Regions from separate parts of the Bradyrhizobium sp. WSM4873 genome, predicted to be linked through region 1. Evidence: riboswitches for the same ligand, from Rfam matches in the RefSeq annotation. Region 1 holds a riboswitch; the other holds the start of a gene.
What was found. A riboswitch is a leader RNA that binds a small molecule or an ion and turns the genes downstream of it on or off. The one in region 1 is predicted to bind glycine.

Region 1 (3,408 bases):
GAGCAGCTGCGCATGGCGCATCGCACGGCGCATGATCCGGCGCAGCACATAGCCGCGGCCCTCGTTCGAGGGCAGCACGCCGTCGGCGACGAGGAAGGCCGACGAACGCAGATGGTCGGCGATGACGCGGAACGAGGCCACGGTCTTCTCGTCCGGTCCGCTTCCGAGAGCCGACGCGGTCGCGTCGATCAAATGACGGAACAGATCGGTCTCGAACACGCTGTCGACGCCCTGCATGATGCAGGCCATGCGCTCAAGGCCCATGCCGGTGTCGATCGAGGGACGCGGCAGATCCACGCGCTCCTCCTTCGTCACCTGCTCGTACTGCATGAACACCAGATTCCAGAATTCGAGGAAGCGGTCGCCATCCTCCTCCGGGGAGCCCGGAGGGCCGCCCCAGATGTGCTCGCCGCGATCGATGAAGATCTCCGAGCACGGACCGCACGGGCCGGTGTCGCCCATCGCCCAGAAATTGTCCGAGGTCGGGATGCGGATGATGCGGTCCTCGGAAAAGCCCGCGATCTTCTTCCACAGCCCGGCCGCCTCGTCGTCGGTGTGGTAGACAGTGACGAGCAGCTTGTCCTTCTTGAGCCCGAACTCCTTCGTGATCAGCGTCCAGGCCAGCTCGATCGCGCGCTCCTTGAAATAGTCGCCGAACGAGAAGTTGCCGAGCATCTCGAAGAAGGTGAGATGGCGCGCGGTGTAACCGACATTATCGAGGTCGTTGTGCTTGCCGCCGGCGCGAACGCATTTCTGCGACGTGGTGGCGCGCTGATAGGGCCGCTTCTCGACGCCGGTGAAGACGTTCTTGAACTGCACCATGCCGGCATTGGTGAACATCAACGTCGGATCGTTGCGCGGCACCAATGGCGAGGACGACACGATCTCGTGGCCGTTCTCGGCAAAGAAGTTCAGAAAGGTCGACCTGATCTCGTTGACGCCGCTCATGTTCATCCAATCGGGTGTGCTTGCACCCGCCTTCCAGCCATCCAAACCGCGAGTTTGGGCTGATATCTGCGGGTCAAAGCGCTTTTAGACAAGGCCAGCTTCGCTGTCCAGAAACTGTGCAGCCAGATCAAGGCGTTGCCGCAGTCGCGTAATCCGTTGGAAAGCCGCCGATGCCGCGTTGACAGGCTTGGCCGGCCTGTGGTCTTTACCCATCTGTATCGTACGGCCACGTCGGGAGAGACCGGCACTGGTACCGGCGCCGAAGGAGCAACCGCCCCGGAAACTCTCAGGCAAAAGGACCGCGTGGCTTTGACAGCATCTGGAAAGAGGCGCCGACGGGTTTAGATCCGGACAGCGTCCGCCGACGGGATAATACTCTCAGGCACAGCGACAGATGGGGCTTCGACTGGTGTCCACGGGAAATCGTTCCCGGGGAACCGCCGAGGGCCCCCCGATGCTTGCACGTGACGACAAAGACTCCCTGAAACGCACCCCCCTTTACGACCTGCATGTTTCGCTCGGCGGCAAGATGGTGCCGTTCGCGGGCTATGACATGCCCGTGCAATATCCGGCCGGAGTCCTGAAGGAGCACCTTCATACCCGCAACGCAGCCGGCCTGTTCGACGTCTCCCACATGGGCCAGATCGCGCTCCGGCCGAAATCCGGCAAGGTCGAGGACGCCGCCCGCGCGCTGGAACGGCTGGTGCCGCAGGATATTTTGGCGATCGCGCCGGGCCGGCAGCGCTACGCCCAGTTCACCAATGCCGAAGGCGGGATTCTGGACGATCTGATGGTCGCCAATTTCGGCGATCACCTCTTCCTGGTCGTCAATGCCGCCTGCAAGGCCGAGGACGAGGCGCATCTGCGCGCGAATCTTTCGGACGACTGCATCATCGAGCAGCTCTCCGACCGCGCGCTGATCGCGCTGCAGGGGCCGAAGGCGGAATCGGCGCTGGCGAAATTATGTGCAGAGGCACCCGCCATGAAGTTCATGGATTCCGGCCCGCACAAGGTCGCCGGCCTCGACTGCTTCGTCTCGCGCTCCGGCTACACGGGCGAGGATGGATTCGAGATTTCGGTTCCTGCGGAGGATGCCGAACGGCTCGCCAAGGCGCTGCTGGACAATGCTGACGTCATGCCGATCGGGCTCGGCGCCCGTGACAGCCTGCGGCTCGAGGGCGGGCTTTGTCTTTACGGCCATGACATCGATACCGCGACCACGCCGGTCGAGGCGGCACTGGAATGGTCGGTGCAGAAGAGCCGCCGCACCGGCGGCGCGCGTGCCGGCGGCTTCCCCGGCGCGGAAAAGATTCTCGCTCATTTCGATCACGGCGCATCCCGCCGCCGTGTCGGCCTGCGCACCGAGGGCCGCGCGCCGGTGCGCGAGGGCGCGCTGCTGTTTGCGAATGCGACCTCCGCCGAGCCGATCGGAAAGGTCACCTCGGGCGGTTTCGGCCCGAGCCTGAATGCGCCGGTCGCGATGGGCTATGTGCCCACCGCATCGAGCGCGATCGACACAAAACTCTTCGCCGAAGTGCGCGGCCAACGCCTGGCCGTGCAAATCGCCGCCATGCCCTTCGTGAAAAACACCTACAAACGCTGAGGACTGAGAAAATGACCACGACGCTCTACACCTCCGACCACGAATGGCTCGCGATCGACGGCGATGTCGCCACCGTCGGGATCACCGACTACGCGCAGTCGCAGCTCGGCGACGTCGTGTTCGTCGAATTGCCCAAGCTCGGCCGCACGCTGAAGAAGGCCGAACCCGCCGCCGTCGTCGAATCGGTGAAGGCCGCATCGGACGTCTACGCGCCTGTTAGCGGTGAGGTGCTCGAGACCAACCCCGAGCTTGCGAGCGAGCCGGCGCTGGTAAACTCTGACGCGCAAGGCAAGGCCTGGTTCTTCAAGATCAAGATGGCCGACAAGAGCGAGCTCGGCGGTCTCATGGACGAAGCGGCGTACAAGGCCCACACGGCGTGAGATGATGCAGACCCAACCGATCGTCATGCCCCGCGAAGGCGGGGCATCCAGTAGCCACCGGCAGCACGGATTGAACCGAGAAGCCGCGGCGTACTGGACCGTCCGCCTTCGCGGACGATGACGACGACGACAGATGACCTAAAGCGAGGACCCATGATGACCGCGCACCGCAAATCCAACGGCGACACCACCGGCTTCGTTCGCCGCCACATCGGCCCTTCCGCCCGCGACGTCACCGCGATGCTCGAGGCGGTCGGCGCGAACAGCGTCGACGCGCTGATGGCGCAGACGCTGCCGGCCTCGATCCGGCAGACGACTCCGCTCGATCTCGGCAAGCCGCTCAGCGAGACCGAGGCGATCGCGCATATGGGCGAGCTCGCCGCCCAGAACCAGGTCTTCACCTCGCTGATCGGCCAGGGCTATTCCGGCACGATCCTGCCTGCGGTGATCCAGCGCAACGTTCTGGAGAACCCGGCC
Region 2 (3,408 bases), on a different contig from region 1:
CAAGCAACAAAGGGCCCATCATTTCAATCCGTTTTGAGCCACCAGCTGTTTCAGTGATTGTCGTCTCAACTCATCGAGGTTCACCGAGCAAGATGGCAGTGGGACATGTAGCCGGTGTCGTGTTGTCTTGTATTTCATCAGATCACCTGAAAGGCCGGCTTTGATAATACGCGCCGCATCAACAGGTGCCCCATCGGCCCAATAGGTTACTTCCAAATTGGGGTCGTCGTAGGAAAGCAGGACGCATGGAACGACGGCCAAACAGAGTCCGATCGCACAGAAGCAGCGATGGTGACCGTCCATGATCACAGAATGGCTGCGTTCAACTAAGATCGGCTCCGTCCACCTGCCCTCTTCCTTGATTGCCTTTGCCAGCAGCCTAGCTCGTTCAATGTCAATTTCTTCGGTGGGCCTCAGCCGCGTGACTTGCAGTTTGATTATGGAGTAGTTCGATCCAGCGTCATTCATTTAAGTAATCGCATCCCATCTTCGCTCCGCCACGGGGCGCTTGGATAAACACAAGCGATCTGCGAAAGAGCTCTGACGAGAAGATGAGCAGGTATCGTGCCAAGGTAAGCAATTTTGAGGGCACTGATCGCAAGGCGCTGCGCCTTATATGTGATCGGAGGCCTGAAAATTACTGTCCCGCAATTTGCGTCTTCGAAACTCATATTATCGTAGTTCGGCCGCACTGTGGAGGCGAACATCCGGGTCAATAAGCAGCGCTTTGCGACTTTTGGTAATGCATTTTAGCGCGCCGGGGATGCACGTGAGTACGAACAAAGACTGGCGCGTTCGGCCCGGCACAGGTTGTCGGAAATCTTACGCATCGATTGTCTTTATTCTAACATCGACACGCCTGACCAGCATCGTATTGGATGGCGATGATTTCATAGAACGCTCTGTATCGCTCCTTCGAGAAACGCAAGCTCGAGCCATCTTGGTCCGTGCCTGTTACTGTTTTGCATAGTCGAGCCACTGACGTTCTAATTTCGGACCTCTGCCGAGAGCCTGTCGGTGCGACAATTGCGTCAAGTCCACAATCTGGAACAGCGAACCTGGCCAGGTGCGCGATGGTCGCGTGTTGTGGATCGGGTCGGGCGGGCGCTCAAGAACCGCGAGCGAATGGGTCTGAGCGACGGCTCGATCGCGCAAATCTCCTCAGCCGTCACCGCTCGGCGCTCGAGGCCACCCCTGGCCAGCAGTGCGGAAACCCGAGCTGCCGGGTCGAACTTGGTCTTGCTGTGACGGAAGCGCAGGATGCTTCTTTTCTCTCACACTCGACCGTGATCTCTTCATCCTGCGCCATCCGCATGGGATGAGTTCGCGCCCTTCGCGTGCTGTTGCGATTGTGTTCTCTTCGTATTTCGGGATGGACGTAGCGAATTGCGCCATCCACGACATCTTGTGCCAAGACGGTGTCGGATTGACGAGAAGCAAGGCTCCCGCCGTGAACATCAACTTGATGTCCTTCAGTACCGTGGACCAGCTGTTCCAGACCTCGGCGTTCGAGGCAGAGAGCCGGCCACCGTTGGTGAAGGGAGTTTCCACCGCAGCGCAGGCGTCATGGCCGCATAAAGCTATTGCGATAGCGGTCCAGCCTCCGGTCCGATCCTGGCCAGATCGAAACCGAGCGAACCAAAGCCGTGCAAGATTCCGCGCAGGCTGTTCTCAACGTCCAGCAGCGTGCTCTGCACCAGCTTGCGCGCCGTCAGCAGGGCTCGCACTTCCTGCGCGTCGATAACTTGCAGTGCACCGGCCGTAATCAGGCTAGCCGCATCAGCTGCGCGATGTTACGCGCGTCGTTGCGGTCCGACTTCACCGGCATCGTGTCGAAGGCATCGCTCACATGCGCGTCTCCAAAAGCTCGACTGCAGGGGCTAGCGGCCGAAGACTGTCGCCCGGCAGCCACGCCTGGCGAGGTGATAGGCCGTTGTGATGCCGGCAATTCCAGCGCCGATTACGGAAACGCAAGATGTATCGGGTGTGGTCATAGGTGTTACTTCCCGCGCACGGCGGGTGATTTGCCCCCCTCTGTCATTGGCCTAAGGGCTTCATCGCACCCACTCACTAGGGCTACGACTTTCACCATCGGCGCAGAACTGCCGTCCTGCTTTTCAGAGCTAAACCCCGAAAAGCGGTACTTTTGTCTAAGCGTTTCCGGGGCGATTGCTCCGTCGGCGCCGTTTCAGCCTTGAAGCAGAAACGAACTCTCCCGCTGTTCCTGAGATTGCCCCGTCGATATCTCGAACGTTAAGCGTGGGTTACGTGCAGTTGCACATCAGCCCAAGAGAACATCCGACATTCTTTCAAGATCGCGCCAAAGTTCTTCAGCGCTTTCCAGACCAAGGCTCAGTCGGATATAGCTTCGGTGCAATTCCGAGGGCATTGCCTGCCGCTCGCCTGCGACAGTCATGGGGGCGACAATGCTTCGCGTTCCTCCCCAAGAAGCACCGATGACAAACGTCCTCAACTGGTCGAGAGCACGGTCAACTTTGCCGACATCGACGCCCTGCAGTAGAAGACTAAAAACACCGGAGCAGCCCGCGAAGTCACGCTGCCATAAGGCATGCCCAGAGAACGAAGGAAGAGATGGATGCAAGACCTTAAGACCTGACTTTTCCAAGCGATGCGCGAATAGCTCGCCAAGTGCGCCCGCGTGCCTTATCCGAAGAGCCATCGTTTGGATGCCCCGTAACGCCTGCGAGCAATCATCGGGGGATGTGCCCACCCCCAGAGCGCCCAAAGTGCTCCGAAAACGCGCATACAGATCAAGATCATCAAGAATGATCGCACCGAGAAGTAGGTCGGAGTGACCACCTGCATATTTAGTAAGCGCCTCGGCCACGATATCCACGCCCAGGCTTAGAGGTCTACACAGCAAACCAGTCGCCCATGTATTGTCGCATCCCAGAAGCGCGCCAGATCTTCTGCACCTCGCTGCGATGGCCGGGATATCGCAGATTTCCATCGTGGTTGAGCCCGGCGACTCAACCCAAACTAGCTTGGTTGCGCCAGGTCGGAACTTGGCGTCGAGGTCGGCGAGACGAGTCGGATCAAAGTACTCTGTATCGACTCCAAAGGACTGAAGGATTGTCCGCGCGAATAGCTTCACCGGAGGATAGACATTGTCGGCGATCAACAAGTGCTCGCCATGGTTCACCAGGCCGAGCATAACGGATGTTATCGCGCACTGCCCCGACGGCACGATGATAGATCGGCTTGCGGAATGAATTGCCGCCAGCTGGTTCTCCAACGTCCGGGTTGTTGGAGTTCCAGAGAGGCCATAGGTATAGCCATCCGGCGACCGTGTCGCACGCGCGCGATAGGCCGCTGCGTTTGGGAAAACAATCGTTGAAGCTCGATAAAGCGGTACCGAGAGACTAGCAAACCCTTCGAGCGACGCGG

Region 2: linked by a shared signal. The riboswitch ahead of AC0L21_RS31905 (FAD-dependent oxidoreductase) and the one ahead of gcvT (glycine cleavage system aminomethyltransferase GcvT) in region 1 are both predicted to bind glycine.

What each region holds. Positions count from the first base shown of each region.
Region 1 covers NZ_JBVVPS010000002.1:369,860-373,267, forward strand. The annotation lists gene alaS (alanine--tRNA ligase) at 1-948, opposite strand, end outside; glycine riboswitch at 1,171-1,259, shown strand; gene gcvT (glycine cleavage system aminomethyltransferase GcvT) at 1,403-2,551, shown strand; gene gcvH (glycine cleavage system protein GcvH) at 2,563-2,931, shown strand; gene gcvP (aminomethyl-transferring glycine dehydrogenase) at 3,088-3,408, shown strand, end outside.
Region 2 covers NZ_JBVVPS010000035.1:56,446-59,853, reverse strand. The annotation lists gene AC0L21_RS31915 (ParB N-terminal domain-containing protein) at 19-468, opposite strand; partial or broken gene AC0L21_RS31910 (IS110 family transposase) at 1,638-1,875, opposite strand; gene AC0L21_RS31905 (FAD-dependent oxidoreductase) at 1,881-1,994, opposite strand; glycine riboswitch at 2,129-2,228, opposite strand; gene AC0L21_RS31900 (trans-sulfuration enzyme family protein) at 2,282-3,408, opposite strand, start outside.